2 regions of the Anaeroglomus insulsum genome follow, and region 1 is predicted to be linked to the other one. Evidence: riboswitches for the same ligand, from Rfam matches in the RefSeq annotation. Region 1 holds a riboswitch; the other holds the start of a gene.
The links. A riboswitch is a leader RNA that binds a small molecule or an ion and turns the genes downstream of it on or off. The one in region 1 is predicted to bind cobalamin.
Positions count from the first base shown of each region.

Region 2: another riboswitch for cobalamin. It lies ahead of ACQ9LF_RS00435 (PEP-CTERM sorting domain-containing protein); the one in region 1 lies ahead of ACQ9LF_RS11855 (PEP-CTERM sorting domain-containing protein).

Region 1 covers NZ_JBOGCL010000013.1:43,463-48,552, forward strand. Annotated here, with positions in the region: gene ACQ9LF_RS11845 (type II secretion system protein) at 1-770, opposite strand, end outside; gene ACQ9LF_RS11850 (hypothetical protein) at 752-1,684, opposite strand; gene ACQ9LF_RS11855 (PEP-CTERM sorting domain-containing protein) at 1,747-2,292, opposite strand; cobalamin riboswitch at 2,628-2,834, opposite strand; gene ACQ9LF_RS11860 (ribonuclease D) at 3,142-4,320, shown strand; gene ACQ9LF_RS11865 (3D domain-containing protein) at 4,504-5,090, shown strand, end outside.
Region 2 covers NZ_JBOGCL010000001.1:120,259-125,348, reverse strand. Annotated here, with positions in the region: gene ACQ9LF_RS00450 (DUF1559 family PulG-like putative transporter) at 1-387, opposite strand, end outside; gene ACQ9LF_RS00445 (hypothetical protein) at 384-1,463, opposite strand; gene ACQ9LF_RS00440 (PEP-CTERM sorting domain-containing protein) at 1,551-2,378, opposite strand; gene ACQ9LF_RS00435 (PEP-CTERM sorting domain-containing protein) at 2,409-3,035, opposite strand; cobalamin riboswitch at 3,464-3,672, opposite strand; gene ACQ9LF_RS00430 (GntR family transcriptional regulator) at 3,759-4,904, opposite strand.

The DNA of each region.
Region 1 (5,090 bases):
TATGCAGAATTAGCTTCCGATAGAAATCCTATGGGAGTCTGCGGATTCTGCTGGTTGTGCTGCCGGATAAGGTCACTGGTTCCATCGGAATCCGTACCTTCAAACAGCTCTGACTGGGATGCCACACTCCCATCACACCAGGCCACATTGGTATTCCGATTGTGTCGATACCCCTGTGTCCCACCCCAGCGTCCGGAAAAATTCATATCCGTCTCCGACGGCAGCGGACTTCGCATGAATTTATTGGCCCCATTGAGCGTTTGACCGTCTCCGAACATCGCACACCCGGCCGGATATCGAATCTCATGATAGCGGATAGGCAGTACAACACCCTCATTCTGACCGTGCCCGATATAACTCGTGTTATAATTGTACCCGGTATAAGGATTAGCCGCCGTATTCGAATCCCCTTTAAATGACGGGCATTGCTGGACTTTTTCTATCATTGTCTCCTGCCAGAGCAAACCGGGCTGCACAACCACACCCTCACTGCTGCGGCATTCGGTAAAATCCCAGCAATATTGGGTTCGCTGGCCAGGCAACTTAACCGAATAATAGGCTATCGGCAGAAACCCCCGCTGATTTTCCGCATACACTACCGCCGCGATGTGCATCTGGCGAAGATTATTCTGACAATAAACCTCCCGACCCTGTTCTTTGGCCCGTGCCAGGGATGGCACCAAGACCCCCAGCATCAACGCGATAATCGCCATGACCACCAGCAGCTCAATCAGAGTAAAGGCTTTGGGCTTCATTGCTGACAGTTCCATGTACATACCAGCCAGTTTTCCGCCAACACTGCCAAATCCAGCAGATTGACCCGGCAGTCCTGATTGACATCGCCAGCCGGCAGCGGATGCTGATAGTCGCCGCATGCCGCTACATCCGACACCGCGTCGATTTCTCCGGCCAGCGGACTGACAGAGCTGAGCCGAATATATTGAATCCATCGCCGACCCGTCTGGTCATCAGCCCGCAACTGTTCAAAATCCCCCGGAGTCAGCCACCGTAAATCAAATCCAGTTCCGCCTGCTGAACCCTCATACAGTTCGATTGCCTGGGCCACAGTTAATCCTGAAAAATCCGACAGTTTCAAGTTCGGATTCACCGGCCGCAGCGGGTCCAGGGCTTGCCCCCAGGTTTTGCCCTCGTTATTCCATGCAAATCGATTGGTTGGAAACAAATTATCCGCAAACGGCCCGCTCGAAAACCCAAACCATGGACCATTGGGATCCTGGGCGACCTCGACTTTCACTTTTTCACCAATGATTGCTGCAGGGCTGCTGAGCCGAAGCCCCCCCATATCCGAATCCGGCCGGACCACACCCTGTGTGATAAATGCCGCATTGCCAAAAACAATAAAATCAATCCCATAGGGATTATTGATATCATCGGCTACACGGTGATCAAAGCCCAGCACGATGGAACTGCCTGGCCCCAGCGTTACCACGGTTCGCTCATTTTGTAGGTCGGTATTCCAGGCACCATAAACCAGCGAACAGGCAAAAGACGCAAAATAGACATCGTCATCATAAAGCCATGATGCCGGTTCCCCCAGCGCCGCTGACGGCTGGTCATAGGGATACATCCCAAACGGTCCTTTGGACTGTACCACGACCGTGGCAAAATCAGAACCGACCGCCGTCGCCGCAAGCACCAACCCTATTATCCATTCGTTTCGCACAATTTCTCAATTCTGTATAACAACAGGGCCGGCATCCCTGCCGACCCGCATTGAACGGTTATTTATTTGCGCCGCATCCAGACTACACCGATTCCCAGCAACGCCAGCGTCAGCGGTTCAGGGACAGCCATCTGCCCAGGCTGGCGATTCGGCATGGACCAGTCCGCCGGATAATCCGTCCACACCCAGCTATCCCAGCTTCCATCGGTCAACATTCGCCCCTGCACTCCGACCATGCTAAGGTTCCACTCGAAATTATTATCGCTGATAAAGTATGCCCAGCCAGTATTGGCCGAACCATAATCCATCTCCACACCTCCGGGGTATCCAAAATCATACACCCAGACACCCCAGCCGTAGTCCATATAGGACATCTCAAATACACCCGCGGCATCAATAGCCTGCAATGCATCCCAGGCCGTCGCCTGCCCGTCCCATTGATACTGGAACACAAAAACCGAACTGCCGTTAAAATCCAATGCGATATACGCTGTATTCGCACCCGAGCCTGCAGCATATTCTACTGGATTGGAATACGTCGGGGCCTGCATCGCAACCCCCTGAACCGAAATCAGTGACACCAGCAACAACATCCACATCTTTTTCATACACATCCTCTCATTGGTTCCGGCTTTCAAATAGCCGGAAGTCTTATTCTCATTTTTTTTTGACTTTGAAGCTGCCGCGGCGGACGGCAGATCTGTGCCCGCCGCGACAGACTGTTGGAAATAGCAATTTTCGGATACATTCTGGTTCGGCTGCCAACCTCCTGTTCTGCGTCGGTCTTTGACGCGAAGACCCGTAAATAAAACAAAAAAGCCGCCGCTCCCACGCAGGAAGCGACGGCTTTGTATTCAATTTCTAAAAGGGACAGAATCAGGCTCTTGGGCCCAATTGCCATTTTCCATCCGCACACGCCTTGTTCCTTCTCGCGAGAACAACGTTACGCAATTGCTTTCCGGCAGGTTTTCTGGCTTGTACCCTACCTCAAGGCTCCTTCCCATCCTGTGTTGGACAGTGGAATATTGCCTTTTGGATTTGCCTGGTTTTGGGCATCGGGTACATACAGCGGCGCGACCGCCACGGACTTTCACCGTGTTCCCTTTTTCATTCGGCCCGAATGGGCCAAACCGTAAAGCAGATTCAAATTTCCAAAGAGCTGATTGTATTATTAATCGCCGATGCAATGAATTGCAAGCAAAAAATTCACACGTGTTCCAACAGAAAATACCCTGTCATCATAGCTGCTTTGAAGCACCATCCCGCTGTTTTTACCGTGTGGACGTCCAGATTTCCATCGCACCTTAGACTCCCACGAATCCTAAATTCGACCTTGACGGATTAGCAACAAAAAGGTATTCTACTGAAATAATACAATCAAATAGTACTACCTCCGGACTTTGCAAAACCTGCCGGGTGGGTATGTTGGCCAACAAGTGAATGGAATTAGTGTAGTTTTGAGTAAAAAGGGATTACATTATCATTATATCACAGCCCTTTCGGACCTGAAAGACTTCCTGGACAAACTCCGACACGTATCCGCTGTGGCAGTGGATATTGAAGCCGATAGTTTTCATCATTATTATCCAAAAGTCTGCCTGATTCAGATGAGCTTTGATGGGGAAAACTATGTGATCGATCCCCTGGTCAAACTGGATATGAAGCCGGTATTTGAGGTTCTGGAGTCAAAGAATCTGATTTTTCATGATGCCGGCTACGATTTGCGGATGCTTCGACAAAGCTTTGGATTTGAACCTAAAGGCGAAATTTTCGATACCATGCTGGCCGGCAAACTGCTGCGGCTGGAATCCTTGAACCTGGCCGGGATGCTTCACCACGTTCTCCAGGTCACTATCAGCAAGGGCAGCCAGAAAGCCGACTGGTCCAAACGCCCCTTGCCCGTCCACCTGCTCGAATACGCCGCAATGGATACTCATTACCTGCTGGAACTGGCAACCCGGCTCGAAGGCATACTTCAGGAACAAAATCGTACCGGCTGGCACCAGCAGATGTGCCGTCGTTCTGTGCGAGCCGCAATAAACCATAAGCCCGATATCGACCCGGAACGTGACTGGCGTATCAAAGGCAGCAGTCTGTTGAATCGCCGACAGCTGGCTTTTCTGAAAGAGCTTTGGCTTTGGCGTGAAAAACAGGCCCAAAAAGCTGATTTGCCGCCATTTCGCATCCTGCACAATGAACGGCTCATCGACCTGGCCATTCAGGCCGACTCGCATATCAACCCGGATTTTCGTCTCTTGCTCAGCTCACTTAAACATTGTAAGGGGAAACGTCTGGATTGTCTTGAACAAGCTCTCCAGAAAGCCTTCGCGATGGAATCCTCCCAATGGCCCGCCAAAAAGGTACCAACCCGTCAGCCTAAACCAGACCCGGAATTCCTCAAACGCATTGACAAAATTCGCAATTGCTGCAAATCCCTCGCTGAACAGCATCAAATCGCTCTGGAAATCCTGATGCCCCGCCATATCATCGGCATCATCGCCAAATCCGGCCCTGCTCACCTCAATGAACTGCTCAAAGAAGGCGTCATCGTCGAATGGCAGTATGAATTGCTGAAGGAGCCGCTCGAAAGCTGCTTGGGACATTCTCAATCTGATATGTCTTCTAATACCCCGTAATTCCATTGACTTTTTACTCCCGTTTTGATAGAATCCCCTACTACGCTGATTGGGCGGGGGGATACACCCAGTTTCTGGTAAGCCGACGGAGTGGCAAAAAAGCTCTTTTGTTAGTTTCAGAGTTGTATTGTCGTATTCTTGCGATAGAAACCCGTCAACACGGTTTATGGAAAGGGGACCTGTTTGAGTCTTACCGAGAAAACTCTATTTGCTGAAAATACAAGACGTTATATTATTCGCACCAGCGTTATCATGACCGTGGTTGTATGCGCTTGGATATGCATCAGAATGTGCATGACAGCCTCAGGTCCTATTCTGTTAAGCACTCGTATCCCTGTAGAAGGACAAACTGTATCAGTTTTACCGAATTTATCACCTATAGAAAATAGTGGTTTTGTGCCGGCAGCACCACAAGTTCAGAATCAGCCCCAAACCGATGATCAGCAGCTTATCGCCCTGCTGCAAAGCTGCCCGACTTCCAACGCTAATGGTTCTGAATGGAAAATCGTTCGTATGCGGGTCACGGGCTATTGCACCTGTCCGCGATGTTGCGGGAAATTTTCTGATGGCCTGACCGCGGACCTTCACAAGATCCGTAAAGGGGACGCGTTTGTTGCTGCCGATAAACGCATCCCGTTCGGGACTGAGATGATTATCCCGGGATATAACCAAGACCGTCCAGTAAAAGTCAAAGACCGCGGTCGTCTCATCAAGGGCAACCGACTGGATGTCTTTTTTAGCGACCACAAGACCGCCCAGAAATGGGGAAC
Region 2 (5,090 bases), on a different contig from region 1:
AAACCAGTTGTCCTCACGTTTGAATACGGGGCACTGCTGCACTTTTTCCGTGGTATGAGCCATCCATAACAGGCCCGGCTCTACGCATTCGACGGCAGGATTCTGCCCCCAGTCCTTCCAGGTTGTGAAATCCCAACAGTAATAATAGCGTATCTGACGGATTTTCACCGTGTAATACGCCAACGGGTAATGGTCCTTGTATAGACTGGCGTACTGATGAGCAGCGATCGCCATTTGCCGGAGATTATTGAGACAATAGACGCTCTGGGCCTGTTGGCGGGCTGCCCGCAATGACGGCAGAACAATCAAAAGCATGCCGGCTATCACGGCCATCACTGTCAGCAGTTCGATCAGTGTAAATGCGCGATTCCGGACTGACGATTTCATCGCTGACAATCCCATGTACATTCCAGCCAGTGACAGGCCATGGTTGCCAAATCGTCCAGAGAGGTTGATTGATTCCATCGCAACGCCAGCAAGTGGAGATCATGCAGATTGACTGTACAATCCTGGTTCAGGTCACCTTTGGGAAACGGATGTTTCCAGTCTCCACAGGCACTGACATCGGAAACGGCATCGATGTCCGCGGAACCGCCGCCAGGTTTGTCGTCGATGCGCACATAGCGAATCCACTTCAGTCCGGTTTCTGGATCTTGGGGGAGCGTTTCAAACAGACCGATATCATACCCCGTTCCGCCGGCGGAATGGCCGTAATATCGGCACTGTTGGGCCAGAGAAAACCCGTCAAAGCTGGCAAAAGACAATGATGGGTCCAGGGGAAATGTCGGATTAGTCGGTTTGCCCCACCACTGATTCCAGAGGCCCAGATCAGGGTCTGGATGATTGGGGTCATATATCCGTCCGAGTGTGGGGGCAAACGCATCACAGAAGGGGCCATCAGGATCATGACTGCTAAGCCGGATAAAATGTGTGTTGCCGGCCATAAATTCCGGATCGGTTGTGAAGCTGTACCATGTCTGCCCATCCTGGCTGACGGATACAATTCCCGGTTCGGTAAAGCCCGCCGGCCCGATAGTCGTCAGGTCCGGATTTCCATTGCTCCAGCCGGCTCCGCTTCCAATAACCTGGAAGGAGTTACCAAAGACGATGAAATCAATACCGTAGGGATTGTTCAGGTCATCGCGAACGGGATGGTTGAAGGCCAGGATGAGATATCCTTTTTCGCCCAGGAATGTCAGTTCGTGTGCACGGAAAGCCGGATAGATTGGGTTGACTGGCACCGGTTTATCTTCGGGAATGTACCAGTCGTCGCCGGTGGTATCGACTGTTGGCCGGCCGAGGGCGTTATAGGGATTGTTGAAGGTCTGGCCGGACAACCAGTCTTTTGCCGAGCCGACCGGAAAATAGTCAATGACCTCCACTGCAAAATCGTTGGCATCAAAGACATAATCGGCATATCCATCAGCCTGACAAATGGATACCGGCAGCAGTAAAATTGCCATACTTCCAAATAAAGCAACAGATTTCATGGGTCCTCCGAAAACGAATGCCGCGGACCCGATTTCAAGGTCCGCGGCGGTGTTGATGAGTTAACGTTTTTTTCTGATCAGCAGTCCACCCAGGCCCAGCAGCAGTATCTCTGCAGGCTCCGGGACCACATGGACAACGCCGATCCCAAGACCCGCAGGCAGTCTGAAATCAAAGCCTCCGGTGCCGGTTGTCAGCCAGTTATCCAGAATCGGATTACCGAGGCTGTCGAGAAAAGAACCGTTGCCGGGGATATCCACCAACCGCACATACTGAATATTGCTGAGGTTGATTAGTCCTGCCGTTACCCAATAATGGTTAAGCAGATCATCCAAATCAAAAGGGGTTCCATAGCCGGCAGCATGTTTTCCGGCTAGATTATATACATTGGTCATGTCGTACCCGGCAAACGCTCCACTGCCGGCCAAAGCGGCGGTATTGGTCGATATCGATGGGAATCGTGCAAAATGGATTCCATCTGTCGATACTTCGACATAGGCCAGTTCGGCAAACAGCCCGTTGGCACCACCGAATGTAAATCCATTTTCGAAAACGGCAAAGTCGGCACCAATATCGTTTCGGATGCCGGTTGGAAAAGTGACGGTGATATACCCGGGTGAGTCGCCGTTGGCAATTTGACCGGCATCGAGATCGCCCAGACAGTTATAACCTGTGGTTGAAATGGCAGTGCTGCCGCGAGGTGCAAAATAGGTTTTTTCGGCTACAATCTTGTTTGCCCATTCAATAAATAAGGGGCTGTCCTTTGGTATAGCGGCATCGATAGGATGAGTTGTGTCCGTCGGGCCTGAATAAACGCCTGCATACAAGACTGTATTCAGAGCCAAAACGGTGATAAACAAGCTGCTCCATGGTGAAACAAACTTCAACATAAAAATCTCCTGATAAGCGAAAGTGTTAGATTAGCGTTTTTTCAATAGTAGTCCGCCCAGGCCCAGCAACAGCAAGGTTGCCGGCTCGGGGATGTTTGCAAACGGCACATTCAGCGGGTAGTCGTCCCACGTTTTTCCATCGGGATAGTTGCCAAACCATAGGATTGCGTTAATTCCATACAGGTATCCGTTCTGAAGCAATTGCTCGTTATAACCGGCCATATTCGCATCCCATTGTCCCAGTTTTGTCCAGTCACTGCTTATGGCACCCCACAGGGCATACGGATCGGGGGTACTGGCCAGGTTCCAGCTGCCTTCTTCGGTGTGTCGATGAAATTCGGTCCCATCAAAGTAGGCAATGTTGTACAGAAAGGCGCCGCCATAACCCGAGGTGACGGTAAAAATGCCAGCATTGTGAAATGCGTTGAGCATGTCGGATTCATACGCCGTGCCGTCCCAGCGAAAACCAAAAGCATGAGATTCGGTGTGATATGGTCCGCCCATAAAATTCCAGTCCACCACCAGCAGGGTTTCATGGATACCGCTGCCTGCCCAGGCGTCCACCTCAATCCAGGCATTTTGGAAAAAATAAGGAGTAGCTGTTGACAGGCTGCCGAGATACAATACGATCAAAATACAAGATAGATTTTTCATCATGAGTCTCCTCAAGTCGTTTGATTTCATTTTAGTTTAATCATATTGAAACGATGTTGCCGTAAGGGATATCGAACATACTCCTTTCCGACGCCGTATTTTGTTGCTCTTTTGGCCCCGATGCGGACAGACCGACTCTGTTGTATTGTGAATTCACGAGTTTTTGATACAATGAAAAGGGTCAAAAAAACCTTCGGGTCTCTTCAGGGCGTTGGTGCTACAACTGCCGGCGCCTTTGATTATTCAGTTATAGTGTTCCGGGGTCATTCAACGGTGCTTTATCCCGATTTGACCGGGCTGTACCGATAAAATAAAAAACCGCTGTTCGTATGCAGAGAACAACGGTTATAATGAATTTCAGCCATATTCCTTGCGGTTCTGACAAACCGGAGGAACAGTGATTCATTGCTGTTCTTGACGCGAGAACACAATTCTAATTTCCTTACACGCACAGATGTTCTGACTGTCGTTCTGCCGGACAGCGCCTTCCCATCGGTTAAGACAGTGGCACAGGCTGCCGGGTTCCCGGACAAAGCCGGGATGAACGATCACAGCGGCGCGACCGTTGCGGATTTTCACCGCATTCCCTTTGCGTATAATACATCCTGGATTGTTAAAGAGCGGGCATAGAATAGCACTGAGAATCTATCCCGTCAACGGGAAAATGAAAAGAGCACAATAGCGTTATTGGCTGTACTGATTTAATCGTATTATGCTGAGGAGCACTTATTTACTGCCGCAGGATTGCCGGATAATCAGTTCGGTCTTAACCATGATGTCGCGTGCGGGTGTCTGGCTGTGTTCGATTCGGTCAATCATGGTTCGGACGGATTCGTGAGCCAGAGCCTCGGCCGGCTGGCGAATGGTCGTCAGCGGAACCGGCAGCAGTTTATTCATCGGCAGGTCGTCAAACCCGACGATTCGAACATCTTGGGGGACTTTAAGCCCATGACGCAGACAATACAGCATGACGTCGGCAGCGGTGGAATCATTTACACAGACAAATGCCTCCGTTTTCCCGGATTTGACCAGCTCGAGTATGTTTTGCCCCTCGATACAGTTGCCTTCCAGCAGGCGTTTGCTGTCGAAGCTGTGAAACTGGCGGGGCTGGACGTGTAGGCCCTGTTCTTCCATGGCTGCTCGAAAGCCCCGCATGCGGTCGTTAATTGCGGTGGTCAGGGCTGGGCCGCAGACAAAATCAATTTTTCTGCATCCGAGTTTGAGCAGGTGATTCGTCAATACCAGGGAAGATTGTTCATTATTAATGCCAACGATATCGTACTTGCTGCGATGATAACTGTCGCTAATGTCGCGATCCAGCAGAACCAGCGCAATTCCGGCCTTGTCAAATGCATTGGCCAATTCTTCATTGATGGACATTTTGTCCGACACTTCCAGGGGGGTAAAAAAGACCCCGGCGACATGTGAGTCAATGAGCCGCTGGGCGATTTTTTTAGAGTATTCAATGTAGTCTGTATCTTTATACTCTGGTATATCATTCAGCAACAGGGAGTAACCATGCTGGCTGGCCACTTTCAATATTTCCGGTACCATTACACCGAAGATCGTGGTCATGGTATCTGTGTGGGGGCGGATCTGCCAGTGAACCAGAATACCAAAGGTTTTGTGCTCATGAACGGCGGCTTGTTTGACAAAAGTGCCTTGTCCCTGGTGGCGAACAATCAATCCTTTTTCCTGAATATCACGCATCGCTCTGCTGATGGTTGGGCGAGAGGTTTTAAAAAATTCTGCAAGTTCATTTTCTGTCGGGAGTTTTTGGCCGGGTTTATAGACGCCTTTGAGAATATCACTGCAAATCTTATCATAAATCGTCTTATGTTTGATTGACCGTTGTGGCTGTTTGGAATCCATAGAGGAGATGCTCCCGAAGAAAGCACGCGTGGTACTGGTTATTGAATCAGGTTGTTTTTAATGTCCTTGAGCACTTGTAATCACTTTATATATAACATTTAAGCGTCCATTGTATCAATGCATCTGATTTTATCAATTATAAGTATTGACATATTTGCTACAGAAGCTGTTGTTTTTGCAAGGATT